3 regions of the Janthinobacterium sp. 75 genome follow, and region 2 is predicted to be linked to each of the others. Evidence: predicted binding sites of a transcription regulator. Region 2 holds the regulator's gene; each other region holds the start of a gene.
What was found. The regulator LexA, encoded in region 2, represses DNA repair genes until DNA is damaged. The targets are predictions, from matches to a motif close to ACTGTATNNNNATACAGT.
Positions count from the first base shown of each region.

Region 1: the regulator LexA is predicted to act here: its motif matches at 3,701-3,718, upstream of imuA (translesion DNA synthesis-associated protein ImuA).
Region 3: the regulator LexA is predicted to act here: its motif matches at 4,859-4,876, upstream of dinB (DNA polymerase IV).

Region 1 covers NZ_SORD01000001.1:2,354,278-2,362,137, reverse strand. The annotation lists gene C8C89_RS10775 (S41 family peptidase) at 1-1,364, opposite strand, end outside; gene C8C89_RS10770 (DNA polymerase Y family protein) at 1,553-3,040, opposite strand; gene imuA (translesion DNA synthesis-associated protein ImuA) at 2,970-3,680, opposite strand; gene C8C89_RS10760 (putative Na+/H+ antiporter) at 3,898-5,163, shown strand; gene C8C89_RS10755 (GNAT family N-acetyltransferase) at 5,228-7,261, opposite strand; gene C8C89_RS10750 (MFS transporter) at 7,345-7,860, opposite strand, start outside.
Region 2 covers NZ_SORD01000001.1:2,488,418-2,496,277, reverse strand. The annotation lists gene C8C89_RS11360 (replicative DNA helicase) at 1-195, opposite strand, end outside; gene rplI (50S ribosomal protein L9) at 331-786, opposite strand; gene rpsR (30S ribosomal protein S18) at 814-1,104, opposite strand; gene priB (primosomal replication protein N) at 1,120-1,428, opposite strand; gene rpsF (30S ribosomal protein S6) at 1,449-1,838, opposite strand; gene lexA (transcriptional repressor LexA) at 2,114-2,761, shown strand; gene C8C89_RS11330 (cystathionine gamma-synthase family protein) at 2,851-4,092, opposite strand; gene purF (amidophosphoribosyltransferase) at 4,162-5,685, opposite strand; gene C8C89_RS11320 (CvpA family protein) at 5,724-6,212, opposite strand; gene C8C89_RS11315 (SPOR domain-containing protein) at 6,233-7,231, opposite strand; gene folC (bifunctional tetrahydrofolate synthase/dihydrofolate synthase) at 7,256-7,860, opposite strand, start outside.
Region 3 covers NZ_SORD01000001.1:1,154,541-1,162,400, forward strand. The annotation lists gene C8C89_RS05375 (ATP-binding cassette domain-containing protein) at 1-625, opposite strand, end outside; gene C8C89_RS05380 (hypothetical protein) at 616-1,713, opposite strand; tRNA gene C8C89_RS05385 (tRNA-Asp) at 1,876-1,952, opposite strand; tRNA gene C8C89_RS05390 (tRNA-Val) at 2,010-2,085, opposite strand; tRNA gene C8C89_RS05395 (tRNA-Asp) at 2,303-2,379, opposite strand; tRNA gene C8C89_RS05400 (tRNA-Val) at 2,434-2,509, opposite strand; gene C8C89_RS05405 (S9 family peptidase) at 2,609-4,753, opposite strand; gene dinB (DNA polymerase IV) at 4,927-6,081, shown strand; gene C8C89_RS05415 (recombination-associated protein RdgC) at 6,200-7,096, shown strand; gene C8C89_RS05420 (TonB-dependent receptor) at 7,231-7,860, opposite strand, start outside.

The DNA.
Region 1 (7,860 bases), 130 kb from region 2:
CCTCCGATGACTTTCCATACGATATCTGCACCGTCACTCCGGGAATAACCATTGTCACTCCGAACGTAACTCTTCGAAAACGGGATCGGCTGCCGGGTCAGATAACTGAGAATATCTGCACCAAACTGTGTAGAACCTCCACCATTTTTCCGGATATCGAGGACGAGCGCCTTGGCCTGCAGGATGTCAGGGAAAACCTTTTCCAATTTTCTGACGCCTTCATCACTCTCGAAATGGTCGAGGGAGAGATAGGCTATTCGCCCGGGCAACATCTTGAATATAAATGCTTCTTTTTTTTCAATATCGGCATGCCCCGACCTGGCGATGACTTCACTACGCTCCAGGCCGGACATATTGCGCAAGCCAAGCGTAATCGGCCTGTCCGCATCCCCCGCCAGGAGCTGATAACCATACGTGCGCAACTGACGATCCTGCTCCGTTGAACTGCTTACCAAGGGCAAAATGTATTGTTTCGCATAGTCCTGAACCGGTATCCCATCGATGCTGAGCACTTCATCGCCAACTGCAAGCCTGGCCTTCAGCGCAGGACTAGAAATTGCCTCTATGACTACTTTATTGTCCAGCATGGCCGTGCGCAACGGTGGCCGGGCATACAATTTCTTGCTGAGTTCTGGCGGCGCATAAATATTCGTGTGGCCATCCCGGAGCAAGGGCGCCAGTTGCGACAGCACTCGGTAATATTCTTCCGTCGTTCCGGCTGCGATCACCTTGCCCAGGTATTCCAGGTAGACCTTATTCCAGTCGAGCTCCGGCACGTTGTCGAAATAGACGAAACTTTCCCTGACCTGGTGCCAAAATTGCGAAAGCCCCGCCACCCGCTCCTCGACGCTCAAGGTGGCGGAGTAGGGATACGCCGCCTCGGATGGCCATAGCTGCCTGGGGATAGCGGCAACGGACAGTATCTTTTGCACGCGTGGATCATCTGCCATCTTTGCCAGGCCGGGCCTGTCTTTCATCACTTTCAGCAGTATCGGCGTCCAGCTTATGTCGTTGATTTCCTGCAAGGTCTTGACCGCCTTGTCTTGCTGCTTCAGTTTGCCATACGTTTCGGCCAGGTCCAGCCTCAGATTAAATCCGCAAAATTTCAGATAAATATTACCAGCCGCCAGATCACGGATCTCCGGCCTGTCAAGATACACGAGGATGGTTTCCAGCGCCTGCGCATATTTTTTCAGCGCCGCCTGGTCATCCCTGGCATTGACAATGATGTTGAAAGCGGCTTTCCGCAGAAACTGTACGTGCTCGTAGCTTGCCATGGCAGTATGCGGAGGCGGCTGATGAGCGGCATGCGCCGGATTCCGACACAACATGAGTCCCAATACCAGCAGCAATAGCAGTTTCATATTTCCCCAAAGATATCGTACCGCGCCTGGCCAGGCATCCTGCATCCATCACACAAGATGCAGGCAGGCGGTCTGGCCATAAACTGAAGAAGCATCTTACAGGAGCAGACCATGTCAATTATCTCCGTTTGTCACGGGACGCCGAGCGCAAAACAGGCAAGCATGGCGCGCAGGAACGGCTGCCCCACTCAGCCAAACAAGCCATGCAAAAACCAGCGCGGCGCGGCCTCTTCACCGCTGCCGGCGATGCGTTCGCGGTAGACCCAGTAATGGGCGTGGTCGAGGCCTTCGGCGATGAAATAATCGCGCGCCTGCGACTGGCCCCACCAGCCCGCCTCGATGCGCTCGGCGACGGACACCATTTTCAGGGGCGAGCCATAGAAGGGCCGGTGTTCGCGCATCAAGAGGGCAATGGGCTGGGCCAGCAGCCAGCCGGGACGGGGCATGCCGGGCAAGCCGGGCGGCAAGTCGGGCAGCGCGCTTTTAGCGCCGGGCTTGGCAGGCAGCGGCAGCCACTGGTTCGCCGCTTCGGGGCGGTAATCGGCGCGCGGCACTGCCTGCAAGACATTCTCGGCGCCCAGGCGCGCCACCAGCAATTCCATCAGGCGCTGGCGCTCCTGCGGCGTGCCGCCCGGCTCGGGAAACAGGCTCTCGCTAGGCGGCGCCATGGGCTGCACCTGCAGCGCTTCCAGGGTGAGACCGATCACGGGCGCCTCCAGCACCAGCTGCGCCAGGCGCTCCTTGAGCAAACGCAACAAGTGTTCGTCACGCCAGACGGCGACACCCAAAGCCAGCTCGATGACGGTGGGCGGGCGCGCCACCCTGCCCCGCTCGTGCGCCAGCAGCAGTTGTATGCGCTCGACAGCAAATTGCCGCGCGCACAGCCAGCCCGTCATCTGCTGCAGCAGGCGGCGCGCGCCGAACAGCAGCGCGTCCGCGTGCTCCACGCGGTCGAACAATTCCAGGCTCGCGCGGAACGTGGGCGGCGCTTCGATCCACAGGTACAGTTCCGTGCTGTGGCCATGCGCGTCGTCGAGCATGTCCAGCAAGGTCCTGCCGCAGCGGCGCTGCAAGCCGGGCCGCGGCAAGTGGCGCAGCTGCCCCAGGTTACGGCAGCCGATGCCCTCCAGCCAGTCCAGGTAGGGGCGCGCGGGCGGCAGCAGGGCGCACGGCAGGCGGTCGAGGCGGCGCACGAGACTGGCCATGCTTAATGTCCGGCCCCGGCGCGTACCGGCGCGCGCCAGCAGCCAGGCGCCCCGCGCCGTGGGGGCACACGACAGCTGGGCCGTGTAGCCGAGCGCGCGCAAGCTGGCCGCGATTTGCCGGCACAGGGCGCGCACACCGCCAAACAGGCGCAGGCTGGCGCCCGCGTCGACCAGCAGGGTGGCTTCTTCGCCCTGCGCCACCAGCGGCGAGTATTGCAGCAGCGCCAGCGCCACCGCTTGCAAGGCTTGCGCTTCCAGTTCGTGCGAGCGTTCATGCAGGCGTGCCTGCGGCGCCAGCATCAGCGCGCCCGCGCGGCGCATGCCCGGCCGGATGCCAGCCGCCTGCGCCAGCGGCGACAGAACCATCACTTGCTCCTGCTCCAGCACCACGCTCAGGCGGTCAGCCGACCAGCGCGGGCAAAACACTTCGAGCGGAAGCAGGGGCAGGCACAGGCCGATCCAGAGTCGCATGACGCAGCAGTAAAGAAGGAGGTTGCAGGGGCAGGAACAGGGGCGCGTCGCGCTGCGGTCCCCGGCGCTTGATGAAGCCGATCTCGATGCCGCCGGCGGCCGGGCGCACGGACAGGCGCAGCGGCGCTGGCGACGCATCCTGCGCGCCGTGCAAGGGGCGCAGCATGCAGAACAGGGTGTTACCGCCTTGCGCGGCCAGGTGCAAGCGGCGCAGGCTGTCGGCGCGCACGTGCGACTGCCAGAACAGCAAGGCGCCGCAACTGCCGCTGCGCAAGATGTTTTCCGCCGCCCACAAAGCATCCTTGCTGCTGGCGCTCTTTAGCCACAGCAGCTGCGACGACACCAGTCCCTGCGCGGCCAGGGCCAGCGCCTGCGGCGGATGGGGCGGCTGCAGCAGCACGATGGGCAAGCCCGGCAGCTGCGCCAGCGCGGGCGCCAGCAGGCGCAATTCGCCGCTGCCCGGCTGCTGCACCAGCAGATCGATGAGGCTGCCGCTGGGCCAACCGCCGCCTGGCAGCTGCGCGGACAGGGCGGCAAAGCCCGTCTCCAGGCAGCGCGTGGCGCCCTGGCCCAGCTGCGATGCACGCCATAAAGAAGGGTGCAAGGCTTCCGGCGAGGCCATCAATTCGGAATGTTGCATAATTAGATATGAAGATGAATACTGTATGTATATACAGTACTATCCGGCCCTCCTTTTGGCAAGGCTTATCTGCTTATTCTCTGTGCATCGCCGCTGCCCGGGCCGCTCCGCCATGTCCGAAAAACCCCGTTTCCGGCATCGATTGCTGTACCATAAGCACTCTCCTTACCGCCTGGCAAAGTACCAGTCGGCTCCCTCCGTCCATAAGGAAACGCATTTGACCACCATCCAAATCATCAGCGCCATCGTCTTCGGCCTTGCTCTCATCCACACCTTCGCCGCCAAATCGTTTGAAACCCTGGCGCAGCGCCACCCCCGTCATGCAGGCATGCTGCACTTGCTGGGCGAAGTGGAAGTCGTGTTCGGCTTCTGGGCCTTCATTTTGATCATCATCATGGCCTTTGTCTCGGGCGGCGAGGCGGCCATCGAGTATGCCGAATCGCGCCAGTACACGGAACCGCTGTTCGTCTTTGTCGTCATGGTGGTAGCCGCCTCGCGCCCCGTGCTCGACGCCGTGCAGCGCCTGTTGAAAAGCGTGGCGCGCGTCATGCCGCTGCGCACGGAACTGGCCCTCGTCTGGCTGGGACTGGCGCTCGTGCCCCTGACGGGCTCGATGATCACGGAACCGGCCGCCATGACCCTGGCTGCGCTGATGCTGGCGCCACAAATCTTCCGTCCGGGCATACCCGAATGGCTGAAATACGGCGCGCTGGGCGTGCTGTTCGTCAACGTGTCCATCGGCGGCACCCTGACTTCATACGCGGCACCGCCCGTGCTGATGGTAGCCACTACGTGGAACTGGGACAGCGCCTTCATGGCCAGCCATTTCGGCTGGAAAGCGGCCATCGCCGTGCTGATCAATGCCACGGGCGTGAGTATCCTGCTGCGCAAATATCTGCACAGCAACACGTCCGACATCAAGCCGAAAGCGGGTGACGTGGAAGCGCCGAAAGTGCCGCTGACCGTCAGCCTGGTGCACCTGGCCGTGCTGGCCGGCGTGGTAGCCCTGGCGCACCATCCCGTGCTGTTCTTCGGCCTGTTCCTGTTCTTCCTCGGCTTCGTGCAGGCGTATGAGCGCTATCAAAGCCCGCTGATCCTGAAAGAAGGTTTGCTGGTCGGCTTCTTCCTCGGCGGCCTGGTGGTACTGGGCGGCATGCAGCAATGGTGGCTGCAGCCCATCGTCTCCAGCCTGAAGCCGCTGGCCCTGTTCTTCGGCGCCCTGGGCTTGACGGCCATTACCGACAATGCGGCCCTCACTTACCTCGGTTCGCTGATCGTCGGCATGACGGACGAAGCGAAATACATGCTGGTGGCTGGCGCCGTGGCCGGTGGCGGCCTGACCGTCATCGCCAACGCGCCGAATCCGGCCGGCGTGGCCCTGCTGCGCCGCGGCTTCAAGGATGAGTCGATCGGCGCCGTCGGCCTGCTGGCCGGTGCCCTGCTGCCGACGGCCGTGGCCGCCCTGGCCTTCCTGGCCCTGTAAGCATGCACTGGGGCGGCTGCCGGCCGCCCCAGCTCCTCTCGGTTTCCCTCCTCAGTTTCCCTCCTCAGTTGCCTTCGTACACCAGGAAGTGCAGGCGGTCATAGAACAGGCTGTAGGCATAGTCGAACGTACCCACGCTGCGAAAACCCTTGTGCAGATACACTTGCAAGGCGTCGCTCTTTTCCCACACCGTCAGGGTGATGCGCGCACAGCCCTTGCGGCTGGCCAGGTCGCGGATTTCATGGAACATCTGCCGGAACAGGCCATGCCCCCGGTATTTCTCGTCGATGGCCAGGCTGCTGACGAAACAGTCGTCGGCGCGCGCATGCGCGAACACGAATGCGTCATAGGCATCGTCGAGCGCCTTCATGTCATCGCGGTAATACGAGACGGCGCCGCAAGCCTGGAATTCGGCCATCGTGGCGGCCGTGAAAAAGCCGATGAAACGGTCGTCCTCGTCATGCAGGCCGTGGATGTGCGTCAGGTAAGGGTCGATGTTCTGCCGCCGCTGCAATTCGACGAACTGCAGATTGAGCTTGTTTCCAAACGAACAGTATTCAAGATAACTGGTGGCAAACAGCAGTTTCGCCATGCGGTTCTTCGCCTCGTCGCCCAGCAGCTCACCTGGCACCAGCCTGAGCGGCGCATGCGACAGCAAGCCCGCCTGCGCCTCGTCGCCGGACGGGGCCGCATCGCCGACGGCCGGCATGCGGCTGCCGTGGCGGCCCACGGTGGGGCACCAGAAATTGCCGGCGGCAATATGCTGCGAACGGTGGGCCAGCAGGTAGCGGCAAAAAACGGCATTCACGCGGTCCAGTTGCGGGTCCTCCGACAGCACCGAGTAATAGTGAAAATGCTCGATGTCCGCCCGCAACTGGGCCGCATACGCCATGCGCGGCACTTCCTCGATGTCGAACACGTCGACGATGTCGGGCAGGCTCAATGGATCGTCGAGTTGCCAATCGATTTCGGCTAGCCGCGCCACGCAGCGCGCATACGCGCGACGCTCCTCGTCGCTCAAGGGGATGTGCATGTCGGTAATGATATCGTCCAGCAGCCGCATGCCTCGGATGCCGCCCGTCACCGCTTCCCGCGCGCCGTCATACAGCACGCAATAGCGCTGGTAGAACTCGGCATGGCTGAGCAGGGTCACGCCCAGGTTTTTCTTCCATTCGGCATAGAACTGACCAAACAGCTGCGCCTCGAATTGCGGGCAAGAACGGGGGATTTCCCCATCGATGCCCGCATAAGCAAGGTTCACATTGCGCTGGATCACACGCAGCGCGGCATCGTTCTTCTTGGCGATCAGCATGCCCGTTTCATCGAGGAACAGATTCATCCAGCTGACATGCTGGCGCGCTTCGCCTTCGCCCTCCTTGCGCTGGAAATAATCGGGCACTTCCGGTTTCATCAGGAAAATCGTCGCCGGCTTATGCGGGATCGTATCGACATCCATATACATGCCGCCGTATTCGCACATGATGAGGATGCGGAAATAATCGGACAAGGTGGCGAAGTAGCGCTGCGCATGCAGGGTATCGAGGATATCGAAGCGGGCAGGAGCAAAGTCCAGCGCCAGCGCGCGCAGCGAGTTGATATGCAGGGTCGTGCCGCCGATGGCGTAGCGGCCTATCGTGTAGCGCCCTGCGCCACCCGTGGGGCTGAAGCGCTCGTCATGGCGCAATTGTTGCGCATCCCAGGCCCACAGGATGGAGACATATGGCGCACCGCCGTTGTGCCGCACCTCTTCCAGCGCCGCGCCCCACTGCTGGATCGCTTCACAGGCGACGGCCGGCAAGGGGCCGCCCATCCAGATGCGGTGCAGGTAGCGCTCGTCGTCGCCCAGTGCGCGCGTGGGGATACAGCTCAGCGAGGAACAGCTTGCCGCATTGAAATACGTAAAATTGCCGGCGACAAAGCTGCGCAGGGCGGCGATGCCTGCCTGGTGCTCCGCTGCCAGTTGTTCCAGGTCGCTGCCGGCTGGCCGAATATCGGCCAGGGTGATGTAATCGAGTTTCAGCCGGTGGATGCGAAACTCGTATTCCAGGTTGAAAATCTTTGCTTGATCGTGTTTTGAGGCCAGGTCATCTATTTTCATGGGCGCACCATTTTCCGCTGGAGGGTGTCAATAAACGTCGCAGGAGGTAACTCAAGGTCGGGAACATGCGCATCGTTGCGCCTTCAGTGCCGGGCCAGCCGCACCTCGCTTTCCCGGCGCCCCGCCATGCCGCGCGCAAACAACAGCAGGCAGCCGGCGATGACCACGATGACGGGGATATTGAGCAGCGCATACGTTTCCAGCGCATAGCCGAAGCGCTGGCACAGCACGTTGTACAGCTGCAGCCAGGCGGACAAATAAATGCAGTACAGCAAGCTCATGGCAGCCGTCGTCAGTGTCATCGATTCCTTGCTGGCAGTGATCGCGCTACGGATCAGGGCGCCATTGAACAGGCCGAAGCCGATGGAATAGACAAACATGCAGGCCGCAAACACGTCGACGTGATGGCGGCCCACGCCCGCGCCCAGCATGCCGGCTGCCGCGATCAGTCCGCCCAGGCGCAGCAGATGCCCGAGCGGGAAATCCTGCCGCAGGCGCTGGATGGCGATGCTGCTGAAGACAAAGCCGGACAAAATCACGCATTGCAGGGCGATATACGTGGCGTAGGAGGCGCCCATCTCCTGCAGCACGAAGATGGG
Region 2 (7,860 bases):
GTTAACCATCTTGACGATTTGCTCGAAGATGATGCGATGGTCATAGCGATAGAAATCCTCCGCATGCATGAAGTCGGCGATGCGGTCATATGCTGCATTGTCGCGCAGCAGACCACCGATAACGGATTGTTCTGCTTCGATCGAATGCGGCGGAATACGGAGGGAATCCAGTTGCGGATCAGAGGGGGCGTTCATGGCGCGAATTATACCCGCTTCGGCGTGCTGGCAAAAATAAAGGGCTGAAATTGAGCGAAAAAAAGGCCACAAAAAAGCCGGGCGAACCCGGCTTTTCATCGTGCGGCAACGCTTGCGGGCCAGGCCCGCAGACGATTACGCGTTCGCGTCTGGAACGACAGCGATAACAACTTCCACGACCACGTCGGTGTGCAGAGCAACCGAAACGTTGTGCTCGCCAACGATCTTCAGCGGGCCGGTAGGCATGCGGATTTGTGCTTTTTCAACAGCAAAACCTTGCTTGGTCAGCGCTTCAGCGATGTCGAAGTTGGTGACGGAACCGAACAGACGGCCATCAACACCAGCTTTTTGAGCAACTTGAACGGTCAGGCCGCTCAGTTTTTCGCCCTGGGCTTGCGATGCGGCCAGTTTGGCGGCAGCAGCTTTTTCCAGTTCGGCGCGCTTGACTTCGAATTCAGCCACAGCGGTTGCCGTGGCACGACGTGCCAGGCGTTGCGGGATCAGGAAGTTACGTGCGTAACCGTCTTTGACTTTGACGACTTCGCCGAGGTTACCGACGTTAACAACTTTTTCTAACAGAATGATTTGCATAGTTCTTCTCCAGGAATATCTGACCGATTAAGCGTGGTGCAGATCGGTGTATGGCAGCAGCGCGAGGAAGCGAGCGCGCTTGATTGCGGTGTCAACTTGGCGCTGGTAGTGCGCTTTGGTACCGGTCAGGCGTGCTGGCATGATCTTGCCGTTTTCTTGGACGAAGTCTTTCAGCGTGTCGACGTCTTTGTAGTCGACTTGCTCAACGTGAGCTGCGGTGAAGCGGCAGAACTTCTTGCGTTTGAACAACGGGTTTTGCTGTTTGCGTTTTTCTTTAAGCTTGAGCTTATTTTTGTCGAACTTTTTACCGAATGCCATGTCAGGCTCCTGTATCTAAAATGCGCTAGTCGGGGTGACTGCACTAAAATCAATGATGTGAAACACCAAACTCTTGCTGTTGCGGCTCTTCCTGGCCAGGAAACCCGTGAACTGATAGACCCCGCCCAAGCTTGCCTGGCTGAACCGGCCTGATATTTCACCAGCGGCTAGCGCGGCAACATCAAACTCGGTCAAACGGGCAATTCCTGCTTCCATCTGCTGCGAACTGTGCTGCAATACTGCATTCACAATCGGCAACCCTGCCGGGGTGTAGCGCAATATTTCGCGCTCGGCAATGATGGCGGTTACTTGTAGCTGGTTCAGCGCACGATCCTGGTCAAGAATTAAGCTGCTGCTGCGGCTGGAGCGGCTGCTGGTGCTTCGGTGCGGTGGCTTTTGGCCGCGTCTTCGCGTTGTACCGATTTCATCATCGGCGAAGGAGCTGTTTCAGCTTTCTTCATTTTAACGGTCAGGTGACGCAACACGGCATCATTGAATTTGAATGCTGTTTCCAACTCGACCAGGGTCTCGTTGTCGCATTCGATGTTCAGGCAGATGTAGTGTGCTTTAGGCAGCTTTTGGATCGAGTAAGCCATTTGACGGCGGCCCCAATCTTCCACGCGGTGAACCGAACCGCCGCGGGTGGTTACGCTGGCTTTGTAGCGTTCGATCATCGCGGGCACTTGCTCGCTTTGGTCCGGATGGACGATAAAGACTATTTCATAATGACGCATGCAAACTCCTTCAGGTCGGATTGATAATCGCCCACCCCGGCGTCAAGACGGGTGTGGGAAGGTCAGCCGAAGATTATAACCGCCTTTTGCAAACGTTTCAATCATTCCTTCCACAAGCGCCCGAAAAGCCCGTGCGCCACCGTGCTTTCCGCCTGTGGACAAGTATTTCTTGCCAAATTCGCCGAAAAGACGGAAATCCCCTTGCATAGTGGACGATACTGTACAAAAATACAGACTGTTCATATAGACAGCATTTTAGTATGCACCCACCGCTCATGATCAAGCTGACAGCACGACAAGAACAAATCCTGAACCTGATCAAGGATGCGATTGAAAACACGGGCTTTCCCCCAACCCGTGCCGAAATCGCCAATGAACTGGGTTTCAAATCGGCCAATGCGGCCGAAGAACATTTGCAGGCCCTGGCCCGCAAGGGCGCGATCGAGATTTCGCCCGGCACCTCGCGCGGCATCCGCCTGATCGGTGCGGCGGCGAGCGCGGCCGCCGATGCGCTGGCATCGAAAGTGCCGGCAGCCCTGCTGATGTCGCTGCCCCTGATCGGCCGAGTAGCCGCCGGTTCGCCCATCCTGGCGCAGGAAAACCTGGAAGCGAGCTACAACGTCGACCCCGCCCTGTTCTCGGCCAAGCCTGATTTCCTGCTGAAGGTGCGCGGCTGGTCCATGCGCGACGCCGGCATCATGGATGGCGATTTACTGGCCGTCAAAAAGGTCGACAGTGCCAAGAACGGCCAGATCGTCGTGGCCCGCATCGGCGACGAAGTCACCGTCAAGCGCTACAAGAAAACGGGCTCCGTCATCGAACTGCTGCCGGAAAACCCCGATTTCAAGGTGATTACCGTATCGCCGGAAGATGAGTTCGCCTTGGAAGGCCTGGCCGTAGGTCTGATGCGCAGCTGGCATTAAGTTGCGTGCCGGGGTCAGACCTGCCGGGTCTGACCCCAGTTTTCAGTTTGCCTCAAAACTGGCACATGGCCTAATCACCGACACCGCTCTCAGCCCTCCAGCGCACCACGGAAGTCTTCCAGCAGATCGGCCTCATCCTCGATCCCGACGGATACGCGGATCAGCGATTCGGCGATGCCCATGCTAGCGCGGCGCTCGGCTCCCATCTCATAGAAGATCGTGTGGGCGACGGGAATGACCAGGGTGCGCGTGTCACCCAGGTTGCTAGCCGGAATCGCCAGATTCAGGCGATTCAGGAAATCGAAGCAATCGATGCCATCTTTTAATTCAAAGCTGAACAGCGAACCATAGCTGCGGAACAAGTCCGTCGCCAGCGCGTGCTGCGGGTGCGAGGACAAGCCTGGGTAATGCACTGCCGCCACGCGCGGGTCCGCTTGCAACATGGTGGCCAGCGCCAGGGCGTTCGAGCAGGTACGGTCCATGCGCAAGGCCATGGTTTCCGCGCCGACGGCGATATGGTGCGCCGCCTCCGGACCCAGCGAGGCACCGAAATCGCGCAAGGCCTTGGCGCGGATTTGCGCGATGCCCCACTGCGCCGGCGCCGCCTTTTTATAATTATCGAAAATGTTCGGGTACTGCGTCCAGTCGAATACGCCCGTGTCCGTCAAGCTGCCGCCCAGGGCATTGCCGTGGCCGCCAATCGATTTCGTCAGCGCATTGACCACCAGGCCCGCGCCCACCGCTTTCGGGCGGAACAGGTAGGGCGTGGTCATCGTATTATCGACGATGTACAAGATGCCACGCTCCTTGCACAGCGCGCCGATCTTCGCCAGGTCGGCGATCTGCGTGCGCGGATTGGCGATGGTTTCCACGAAAACAATCCGCGTTTGCGGCGTGATGGCGGCGGCCACATTGGCCACGTCCGTGGCATCGACGAAGGACACGGCGATGCCCTGCCCCGTCACCGTTTGCCACAGGCTGTTGGTATTACCAAACAGAAAAGCCGACGACACCACATGGTCGCCCGCGCGCAGCAAGGATTGCACCACGGCGCCAATGGCGCCCATGCCGGTGGCGAAGCACAGCGTCGCCACGCCATCTTCCATCTTGTTGACCTTGTCTTCCAGCGCGGACACCGTCGGGTTACCCTGGCGGCCGTAGCGAAAGCCCGGCTCCTTGCCCTGGAACACGGACGCCAGCTGGCGTGCATCGGCGTAACCAAAGGCGACGGAGGTATGCACAGGCTTGTGCAGCGAGCCGTGCTCGATGCCCTTGCGGCGGTCGTTATGCAGGATGGTGGTGGTAAAGCCGTAGTTTTTGTTGTTGCTCATGATCAAGTGGCGCGCAAGGCTGCGAGAAATATCAGATAAAAAAAAGCCCGGCCATAGCCGGGCTCCACATCACCCTTCGGTGGTGGCGAGGTTCAGGTTCAACTGGGAACGTGGCGTATCTTCCGGCGCTGCCGCCTTCGGATGGTGGCGCGCATATTCCAGGCGGTCCAGGTATTCCTGCGACACGTCGCCCGTCACATACACGCCATCGAAGCACGACGCCTCGAAGTTCGTCAGTGCCGGGTTGACGTCGGCAATCGCCTGCTTCAACGCGCCGATATCCTGGTACACCAGGTAGTCGGCCGTGATTTCGCGGCACACTTCTTCCGTCGTGCGGCCATAGGCGATCAATTCGTCGCGCGTCGGCATGTCGATGCCATACACGTTCGGGTAGATCACCGGTGGCGCGGCCGAGGCGAAGATGACCTTCGTCGCGCCCGCTTCGCGCGCCATCTGCACGATTTCCCGGCTGGTGGTGCCACGCACGATGGAGTCGTCGACCAGCAACACCACTTTATCCTTGAATTCGGAAGGAATCGCGTTGAGCTTCTGGCGCACGGATTTCTTGCGCGCCGCCTGGCCCGGCATGATGAAGGTGCGGCCGATGTAGCGGTTCTTGATGAAGCCTTCGCGGTATTCCAGGTTCAGCGCCAGGGCCAGCTGGATGGCGGCCGGACGCGAGGAATCGGGAATCGGCATGACCACGTCGATATGCACGTCAGGCAATTCGGCACGGATCTTTTCAGCCAGGTATTCACCCATTTTCAGGCGCGTGGCGTACACCGAGGCGCCGTCGATGACGGAGTCGGGACGGGCCAGGTAGACGAATTCGAACACGCACGGATTCAGGCTGGCGTTGTCGGCGCACTGGGCGCTGTGCAATTTCTTGTCGGCATCGATGAAGACGGCTTCGCCGGGACCGATGTCGCGCACGAAGCGGAAGCCCATGCCTTCCAGGGCCACGGATTCGGAGGCGATCAGGTATTCGGGGCCTTGCTCCGTTTCATTAATGCCCAGGCACAAAGGACGGATGCCGTGCGGGTCGCGGAAGGCCAGCAAGCCCACGCCAGCAATTTGCGCCACTGCAGCATAGCCGCCCTTGACGCGGCGGTTCAGCACGGTGATAGCCTTGAAGATGGCTTCCGGGTCCAGGTTCAGGCCCGTTGTCGCTTCCTGGATTTCATGCGCCAGCACATTGAGCAGCACTTCCGAATCGGAATCGGTATTGATATGGCGGCGGTCGTTCTTGAACATTTCCTGTTTCAACTGTTCCCAGTTGGTCAGGTTGCCATTGTGCGCCAGGGTGATGCCGAACGGCGCATTCACATAAAACGGTTGTGCTTCCTCTTCGCTCGACGAACCGGCCGTCGGGTAACGGCAATGGCCGATGCCCGTCGTGCCTTGCAGCGAACGCATGTTGCGCGTACGGAAGACGTCACGCACGAGGCCATTGGCTTTGTGCATGGAAAACATACTGCTGTGATTGGTCGCAATCCCTGCCGCGTCCTGACCGCGATGTTGCAAGAGCAACAATGCATCATAGAGCAATTGATTGACAGGTTGATGGGAAACGACGCCGACGATGCCACACATGGTGTGCTCCTAAACTGTGCTACTGATTTTAAAAAAATTCAAAATTTCACATGCTGCGCGTATGCGGCAGGCAGATAAGGCTTGATGGCACGCGCGCCCTGTTCCGCGAGCGGGCTGAGCAGCGCATTTTTCCAGAATGACTGCTGTGGTATGGAAGTCATGCCACACAAGATGACGGTGGTCAGCACGATTACCAGGCCCCGCGCCACGCCGAACAGGCTGCCCAGGGTACGGTCGGCCAGGCTCAGGCCCGTCACCTTCACCAGTGCGTCGACCGTCATGGACAGCAAGCCCATCAAAATGCGCACGCCGATGAACAGCACCACGAAGGCCAGCAACAGGCGGACGGCTTCGCCGGGCACGGCTTCCGGCAGGAATTTCGCCAGGGTGGCGCCATAGGCGTTGGCGATGACAAAAGCCACGATCCAGCTGACCAATGACAGTATTTCCTTGACCAGGCCGCGCATCATGCTGATCAGCACGGACGTCACCAGCACGAACAGCACCAGGTAATCGAAGATCGTCACGACCGTTCAGCCTTGCAACATCACGCCGGTACCAGGCTGCCGCCCAGGCCCAGCTTTTGCAGCTTGGCGCGGGTCTTTTCGGCGTCATCGCGGCTGCCGAACGGCCCCACGCGCACGCGGATGCGCTCGCCCGCGGGGCTGGAGACTTTCTGCGTATAAGACTTGATACCCGCTTCGCGCAACTTGTCCTGCAATTCATCGACCTTGTCCTGCGTCGCCAGCGCCGCGACCTGCACCACGAACTTGCCGCTGCCGGCGTCGTGTGCCTTGTCTTGTGCTTTCTCTTGCGGCTTGTCCAGTGGCTTGCCTTCCAGAATCGCCATAGCGCGCGCCGCATCGTCGGCAGATTGCGCCGGCTTGGCAGGCTTAGCCTCAGGCTTGGCTTCCGCTTTTACCTCATGCTTGGGTTCAGGCTTGGGCTCATGCTTCGGCTCCGGCTTGGCTTCGTGTTTCGGCTCTGGTTTCGGCTCCACCTTGACCGGCTTGGGCTCAGGCTTGGGCTCGGGTTTCGGTTCCACATAGGCCGGCTTGGCAGGCGCAGGCTGGACGGCAGCCAGCACGGGCGCCGGTACCGCTGCCGGTGCCGGCGTAGGCCTGGCCGCAGGCGGCAGAGGAGAGTCGATGATTTCCTCGGACTGGTCCAGGCCATTGTGCGCAGCCGCCTGAGCGGGCACAGTCGGCACGGGCGCAGGTGCAGGCGCAGCGGCCTTTTCTTTCGAGGGAATGTCGATGGCGATATCGTTGAAAGGCGCCTTCGGCTCGGAATCGAGCAGCATCGGCAAGCCCACAGCCACGCCCAGGGCCAGGGCAATGGCCCCGACCAGGCGGCGGCGTGCGCGCTTTTTTTCAGGCAAGACCGGGTCCGGCGCTTCTTTGCCGCCACGGCGCGATCCACCGCCACCAGAGGTGTTGGCGGCGCGCTTGCGGGTCGGCGACTGTGCTTCGCCAGGGACATAAAAGCCGCTGTCTTCGCCAGAGGATTCTTGCTTGTTTTTAAACAGTTTCGAGAACAAGCCCATGCGTGATTTTCAGTCGAGTGCGTTTCAGTGAAGTGAGGATTTTCTGGCCTTCATCACGCCGGCGACGGTGAGGAAAGAACCAAAGACCACAATTCTATCATTCTCACCGGCCCGGCTCATCGCATTTGCAAAAGCTTGTGCCGGATCATCGAAAATAGACACAGTATGGTCGTTGCTGTCGGGCTTGTCTTCCAGCATGATCTGCACCTTGGCGGCCAGCTCGGATGCCGTCGCCGCGCGCGGCGACGGCAGGCTCGTCAGGCACCAGTGGTCGACGTGTTCGCTCATCGCGGCCAGCACGCCATCGATATCCTTGTCCTGCATGGAGCCGAACACGGCATAGGTGTACGGGTGGAAACCCATATTGCCCAGGTTCTGGTTCAGCGCCGAAGCTGCGTGCGGGTTATGCGCGACATCAAGGATGACGCTGGGGCGGCCAGGCAAGACCTGGAAGCGGCCCGGCAGTTCCACCGTCACCAGGCCCGTACGTACTTCCTGCGCGCCAACGGGCAGTTTCAGCTTCAGCACTTCCAGCGCGGCCAGCACGGCCGTCGCGTTCAGGATCTGGTTGGCGCCACGCAAGCTTGGATACGCGAGCGAATTGCGGCGCTGCTCGCGCCCGCCGTAGT
Region 3 (7,860 bases), 1.3 Mb from region 2:
ATATTTCCACTGTCGCCGCCAGCGGCACATCCGGCACCAGGTGACTGGTCAGCACGATGCACTGGCGCGCCAGGCGGGACGGTTCGGACAGGCGCGTGCGCAGATGCGCCATGGCCGCCGCGTCGAGGCCATTGAACGGTTCATCGATCAGCAGCAGGCGCACGGGCAAGGCCAGCGCCAAGGCCAGTTGCAGCTTTTTGTGCTGGCCCAGCGAGATGGCGGTAATGCTTTGCTGCAAGGTCGGCGTCATGGCAAATGCGCTCAGCTCGTCGTTCAGCAGGGACTGGTCGCTGCCCGGGTACAAGGCCAGGTGCAGGTCGAGCATTTCGTGCACCTGCAGCCAGGGCAGGGAAGGGGCGTCGCCGCCACAATAGAAGGCCTGGGCGCGGTAGGCCAGCGGCATGAAAGCACTGTCGATGTCGTCCAGGCGGATGGCGCCGCGCGCGGGCAGCAGGGCGCCACCCGCCAGTTTCAGCAAGGTCGTCTTGCCTGCCCCGTTTGCGCCGCGCAGCCAAGTGACGCCGGGGCCGAATTGCAGATTGCAGCCCTGGAAGACGCTGTGCGTGGGGAAATGAAAATCGAGGTGTTCGATGTGCAGGGTGGGAGAAGTGGCATTCAATTCCATAATTCGCTCCCAATGGCGCTCAAGGCAAGGATGGATAGCACGACGACGACGACGCGTCCGCGCGCCGTCAGGCGGGGCAGGCCGACGATGGCCAGCAGGGCCGCGCTGGCGGTGAGGGCATACATGCTGGTGACGCGCTGCTGCAAGGCGGCGGGGTGAAGGTTGTACAGCAAGACAGCGCCTGCCAGCAGCACGGCAAACGGCGGTAGCAGGCTGGCGGCGCAGGCCAGGCGCGTCAGGGCGGTGCTGGCCAGGGGCCAGGCGTTCAGCGAGGGTTGCAGCAAGCCGATCTGCTCGCGCACGGTCTTGTCGCCGCGGTCCGTCACAATGATCAGGCTGGCGCTGGCCAGCAAACCCAACAGTGGCGCGGGCACGAGGGGCGGGCGCAGCAACCAGGCCAGCATGCTGGCGCCAGCCGTGGCCAGCAGCACGCTTTGCTGGATGCCAATTACATTGTCGTTGCGCCAGAACGGTAGCCAGAACAACTGGTGCCACAGGAACACGGTGCGCCAGCGGGGCCGGTGCGGCACATAGGCGGTCATGGTGGGTGGGCGCGCCCTTTGTGCGGGGCGTGGCGCGCGCAGGCGCTGCGCCACGATGAGCGTCGTCAGCAGCCAGGCCAGCAGCCAGGCGGAGATGGTGGCGGCAATGCCGGGCGCGACAATCGGGCGCAGCCAGGGTGGCGACTGCAGCAGCCAGATGGTGGTCGAGACGGCATAGGCGAGGCCCAGCGGCAGCATCAGCAAACCGGCCACGGCCACGTCGGCTTGCCAGCGCAAGCGCGTCGGCAAGGGCAGCTGGCGCAGCCAGGCGGCGATGGGAGCAGGCAACAGCCGTTTGCGCAGCAGCCAGGCGGGCAGGGAGGTCAGCAGGACTTGCGCGCTCACGACAGCCAGGGCGGTGGGCCAGGGCAAGCTCACGGCGAGAAAGCCAGGCAGGGCGATGACGCTGAGCAGACCCAGCAAGACCGGTCCGGCCAGGAAAAAGAAGATCTCCATGGAACTCCTCAGGCTGGCGGCAAATTGCAGCAAAGCATGATGGGCCAGGCGCAGGCGCAGGGCGATATAGGCAGGAGTACTACGGGGCAAGCGCATGCGGGCGGGGGCGAAGTCAGGGTAGCGCTGATTCTAACAGCCGGGGTCAGACCCCCGGATAAGTTAGCTTTGAGGTTGACGTTGGCGGTGTTGAGATTCTGATCCCACAATGGGAAAAGCCCTTCGGTTCAGAGAACCAAAGGGCTTTTCTTTTATTGGCGGAGCGGACGGGACTCGAACCCGCGACCCCCGACGTGACAGGCCGGTATTCTAACCAACTGAACTACCACTCCAAGCTCGTATGATCTGTGTTGCTGATCCATGAAGCACTGGATAATTTTCTGTATTGGTGGTGGGTGCTGAGAGGCTCGAACTCCCGACCTACGCCTTGTAAGGGCGCCGCTCTACCAACTGAGCTAAGCACCCGCATACCCAGAAAACTATCCCGACGTTTGTCACCACGTCTGGAAGAGGCACTATTATAGGGGGTGCTTTCCCGCTTGTGCAACTATTCTTGAGGGCTAAAAGCAGTTTTTTTGCTGAAAAGTGCAAAAATATTCAAGGAAGGGAGTACTGACGTGTTTTTTGCTTCTGAAATGGGAAAAGCCCTTCGGTTCAGAGAACCAAAGGGCTTTTCTTTTATTGGCGGAGCGGACGGGACTCGAACCCGCGACCCCCGACGTGACAGGCCGGTATTCTAACCAACTGAACTACCACTCCAAGCTCGTATGATCTGTATTGCTGATCCATGAAGCACTGGACAGTTTTCTGATTTGGTGGGTGCTGAGAGGCTCGAACTCCCGACCTACGCCTTGTAAGGGCGCCGCTCTACCAACTGAGCTAAGCACCCGTTGCTTGTCTCAGAAAACCATCCTGACGTTTGTCACCACGTCTGGAAGAGGCGCTATTATAGGATGGCTAAAATCCTTCTGCAAGCGCTTTTTTCACATTATTGGGTAATACCCCACTGCGACAGCATCCACGCCATATTGAATGCACTTTCCTGGATGGCGTTGTAGCGGCCCGAAGCACCGCCATGGCCGGCGCCCATATTTGTTTTCAGCAGCAGGGGATTGCTGTCCGTCTTATACGCGCGCAGCTTGGCCACATACTTGGCCGGTTCCCAGTACATCACCTGGCTGTCATTCAGGCCCGTCGTCACCAGCATGGCTGGATAATTTTTGCGCGTAATGTTGTCGTACGGCGAGTAGCTGAGCATGTAGTCATAGGCCGCCTTCTGGTTCGGGTCGCCCCATTCCAGGTACTCCCCAGTCGTCAGGGGCAGGCTGGCGTCCATCATGGTGTTCATTACATCGACGAACGGTACGGCCGCGTGCACGGCGTGGAACAGATCGGGACGCATGTTGACGACGGCGCCCATCAGGAGGCCGCCCGCGCTGCCGCCCTGGATGATGAGGCGGTTCGGACTCGTCCATTTTTCGCGCACCAGGTAGTCGGCGCTGTCGATGAAGTCATTGAAGGTATTTTTCTTCTTCATCAGCATGCCGTCTTCATGCCAGGCTTCGCCCATGTCGGTACCGCCGCGGATATGCGCCTGGGCATAGATGACGCCCCGGTCCAGCAGGCTGAGACGGGCGAGGCCAAAGCTGGCTTCCGTCGAGATGCCATACGAGCCATACGAGTACAGCAGCAGCGGCGCTGAACCGTCGAGCTTGACGCCTTTCTTGTAGACAATCCACAGCGGCACTTGCACGCCATCGCGCGCTGTTACCCACAGGCGCTGCGTGGTGTAGCGGCTACCGTCAAAGCCTCCGACAATTTCCTGTTGTTTCAGCACCGTGCGCTTGCCATCTTTCATGCTGACGTCAATCACCGTGGGTGGCGTGACGGGCGACTGGTAAGACATGCGAAATTGCGTGGCGTTAAATTCGGGCGTACCGGCCGCCGTGGCCAGGTAGACGGGATCGTCGAACTGCACGGTTTTCCAGTTCTTTTGCGCAAAATCATAGATGCGCGCGCGGTTCAGGGCGCGGGCCTTTTCCATCACCACCAGGTAGCCCTGGAACACGTCGATGGATTGGATTACGGCGTCCTTGCTGTGCGGCACGACGGGTTTCCAGTTCTTCGGCTGCGGCGCAGACAGCGGTGCGCTGACGACGCGGAAATTCTTTGCATCCTTGTTGGTGAGAATGTATAGCTGTCCGTCGCGGTGTTCGACGCCGTAGCGGTGGCCCTTTTCACGCTTGAGCACGCTCTGGAAACTGCCTTCCGGCTTGTTGGTTGGCAACAGCAGCACTTCGCTGGTATCCGTGCTGCCCGAGGTCAGCAAAAAGTAGCGTTTGTCGTGCGTGCGGCCCACATTGATGGCGAACTGCTCCACTGGCTCGTGGTAGACCTGCTGTGGTGTGCCGCCCAGAGCCAGGCGGAACAGGCGGTCCGAGCGCTTGGTGGTGGTGTCTTCCTGGGCCAGCATCAGGGTGGCGTTATCCGCCGCCCAGGCCAGCGATGTCACGCGTGGCATGGTATCAGGCAGCAACTTGCCCGTCTTCAAATCCTTGACATGCAGCTCGTACTGGCGGAAACCAGTCGTGTCGGTGGTGTAGGCCAGCAATTGCTCATTCGGGCTGATTGAAAATGCGCGCACGGCAAAGAATTTGTGGCCTTCGGCCAATTGATTCTGGTCCAGCAGGACTTCTTCGGCCGCCTGGGCATCGTAGGCGCCATTCGCGCCGACAGGGCGGCGGCAGTGAAGCGGGTATTGCTTGCCCGCTTCCGTACGCGTGTAATAGTAAAAGTTACCCTGGCGCGCAGGCACGGACAGGTCCACTTCCTGCATGCGGCCTTTGACTTCCGCATACACTTTGTCGGCGAGCGGCTGGATCGGGGCCGTGACGGCGGCCGTGTAGGCGTTTTCCGCATTCAGGTAGTCGATGACGGCAGGATCGGTCTTCTTTTGCAGCCAGCGGTAGTCGTCCGTGACGACCGTGCCGTGGCGCGTTTCCTGCCAGGCTGTCTTGGCGGCGACAGGTGCAATGGCGGCGGCATCGGCGGCGAGCGCGGATGGCGCCAGCGTGGACAGCACGATGGATGAGCAGACGGCCAGATGGCGCAAAGCTTGATGTGCTATAGACAAGGCGGCTCCTTTGAATAGTTATGTCAGGATTGTAATCTTGCCATTGAGAAAAGCAACCGCCGTGCTCATGCGTTTCAACTTGCATCCGTGGGGATTTCCAGCGATACTGTATATAATTACAGTATTCATCTGCATCCTGCCGCGAGGTGTCCTTGACCACATCTGCTCCTACCTTGCCTGAAGCCCGCCGCTGGATTGCCCACCTGGACATGGATGCCTTCTTTGCCTCCGTCGAACTGTTGAAGTATCCGGAACTGCGCGGCGAAGCCGTCGTCATCGGCGGCGGCCGGCTGCAGCAACCCGTGCTGCAGGAGGATGGCACGCGGCAGTTTGCGCGCATGCGCGACTACGTGGGGCGCGGCGTCGTCACCACCTCCACCTATGCGGCGCGCGCGTTCGGCGTGTTTTCCGCCATGGGCATCATGAAGGCCGCCAGGCTGGCGCCCGATAGTATTCTGCTGCCAGCCGATTTCGAGGCCTACCGCGAGTATTCGGCCCGCTTCAAGCAAGCCGTGGCCCATCTGTGTCCCATCATCCAGAACGTGGGCATCGATGAAATTTATATCGATCTCACCGAACATGGCGAGCAGGCGCCCGCCATGGCAGCGCGCCTGAAGACGGCCGTGTTCGAAGCGACGGGCCTGTCGTGCTCGGTCGGCCTGGCGCCCAACAAATTGCTGGCAAAAATCTGTTCCGACCTGGAAAAGCCCGACGGCCTCACCATCCTGCATCCCGAGGATGTCGAAACACGCGTATGGCCCTTGCCGGCAAAAAAGATCAACGGCATCGGCCCGAAGGCCACGGCCAAGCTGGAAGCCTTGGGAATTATTACCATCGGCGAACTGGCACGAGCCGATCTCACCATGCTGCGTACGCAGTTCGGCGACCTGTACACGGGCTGGCTGCGCCAGGCGGCGCTGGGCATCGACGAGCGCCCCGTGCAGACGAGCCGGGAAACCAAGTCCGTCAGCCGCGAAACGACGTTCGAGCGCGACTTGCAAGTGGTGCGCGACCGCGCCACCCTGTCGGAAAAGCTGGAAAGCCTGTGTACGCGCGTGGCGGGCGACCTCGACAAGCAGTCGCTGGCGGGGCGCACGGTGGGCATCAAGCTGCGCTTCGAGGATTTCAGCACCGTCACGCGCGACATCACCTTGCCCAGCGCCACGGCGGACGCCGCCGCCATCCTGCGCGCCAGCCGCGATTGCTTGCGGCGCGTGCCATTTGAAAAGAAAATCCGCCTGCTGGGCGTGCGCATCTCGACCTTGTCCGATCCGGCCGTCGTGACGCGGCAGGCGCCAGCCCAGGCGGAGCTGTTTCCCGCCCTGTAGCGGCATTCCCCATGGATTACAAGCATCGTGCCAGTCCGCGCTTTTGACGGCATTCCCGTGTCGAAAGTGTAGAATGGCGTTCCCCTGGCACTACTGAAACAAACGGAAGACAAAAACTATGTGGTTCAAGAATCTTCAGATTTACCGCCTGCCCGCACCATGGGCTTATACGCCAGAACAACTGGAAGAGGCCTTGTCCTCGAACAAATTTACGCCGGCGACCAGCATGGATCTGATGCGCCAGGGCTGGGATACGCCACGCCCGAATGGTGGTCTGGTCCATGTTGTCAACAAACAAATGTTGATCTTGCTGGGCACGGAAAAGAAACTGCTGCCAGCGACCGTCATCAACCAGGTGGCCAAGGCCCGCGCTGCCGAGATGGAAGAAGCACAAGGCTTTGCGCCTGGCAAGAAAGCCATGAAAGAATTGAAGGAACGCGTGGCCGACGAATTGCTGCCGCGCGCCTTCAGCATCCGCAGCAATGTCTGGACGTGGATCGACCCCGTCAATGGCTGGCTGGTGGTCGATGCCGCCAGCCCGGCAAAAGCCGATGAAGTCATCAAGCTGCTGCTGAAAGCCGTCGACAAACTGCCGCTGGAAAGCTTGCGCGTACAGCGCTCGCCGGTGGCGGTGATGACGGAGTGGCTGCAGGCCGACGATGCGCCTGCCGGCTTCACGGTCGACATGGATACGGAATTGCGCGCCACGGGCGAGAGCAAGGCCACCGTGCGCTACGTGCGCCACACGCTGGAAGCGGACGACGTGCGCCGCCACATCGCGGCCGGCAAGCAGTGCACGCGCCTGGCCATGACGTGGAACGACAAGATCTCGTTCGTGCTGACGGAGTCCTTGGCCATCAAGAGCGTCAAGCCGCTGGACGTGATCAAGGAAACGGAATCGAGCACGAAGAACGACGAAGAGCGTTTCGACGGCGACGTGATGCTGATGACGGGCGAGCTGAGCAAGCTGATGGCCGATGTGGTCGAAGCATTGGGCGGCGAGGCGACCGCGTAAGCGTTGTCGTGCCGGTACGAAAAAGGAGCTTCGGCTCCTTTTTTTTCGCCAGCGTCCTTTGCTGACGTATAAAAAAAGCGCCTTGCACGGTGAGGTGCAAGGCGCTTTTACTAAGCCTAATTTAAAACGTCACATTAGAACTTGTAGCTACCGGTGAAGTAGACCGAACGCATCATTGGATCGGCGTAGCGTGGATCGAAACCAACCTGGTGGCCCGACGAAGCGCGCAGCGACAGCGGCGGTTCACGGTCAAACAGGTTCTTGATACCAGCGCGCAGCGTCAACGCCGAGCTGAAGGCATAGCGGCCTTGCAGATCGACGGTGGTGTACGACGGAACTTCCAGGCGGATAGTTTCCAGTTTCTTGGTATCGACGTTCAGTACCGAAGCAGCTGCATCGGTGTAGCCGTTACGATAGCTGACAACCATGCTGCTGGTCAGCTTGCCCGATTCCAGGCTCATGTTCAGCTTGATCAGGTTGCGGAACGTGACTGCATCGGTGATACCGAAGTAGTTCATGTTGGTGGTCCACTGATTCTTGGTGCCTGGCACGGTGTAGTCAGCCTTGAGCATATGGGTACCGCTCAGGTTGGCCGTGAAGTTACCGAAGTCAAAGCGGTGGCGACCGGTCATGTCCCAGTCGATACCACGGTTATGCGTCTGGCCGATGTTCATCGACAGCGACTTGAACGCAAAGTAGGTATTGCCGGTCGATGGCTCGGTATAGGCGCCGAACAGATCCTTGTACAGCGCTGGATTGCCGAA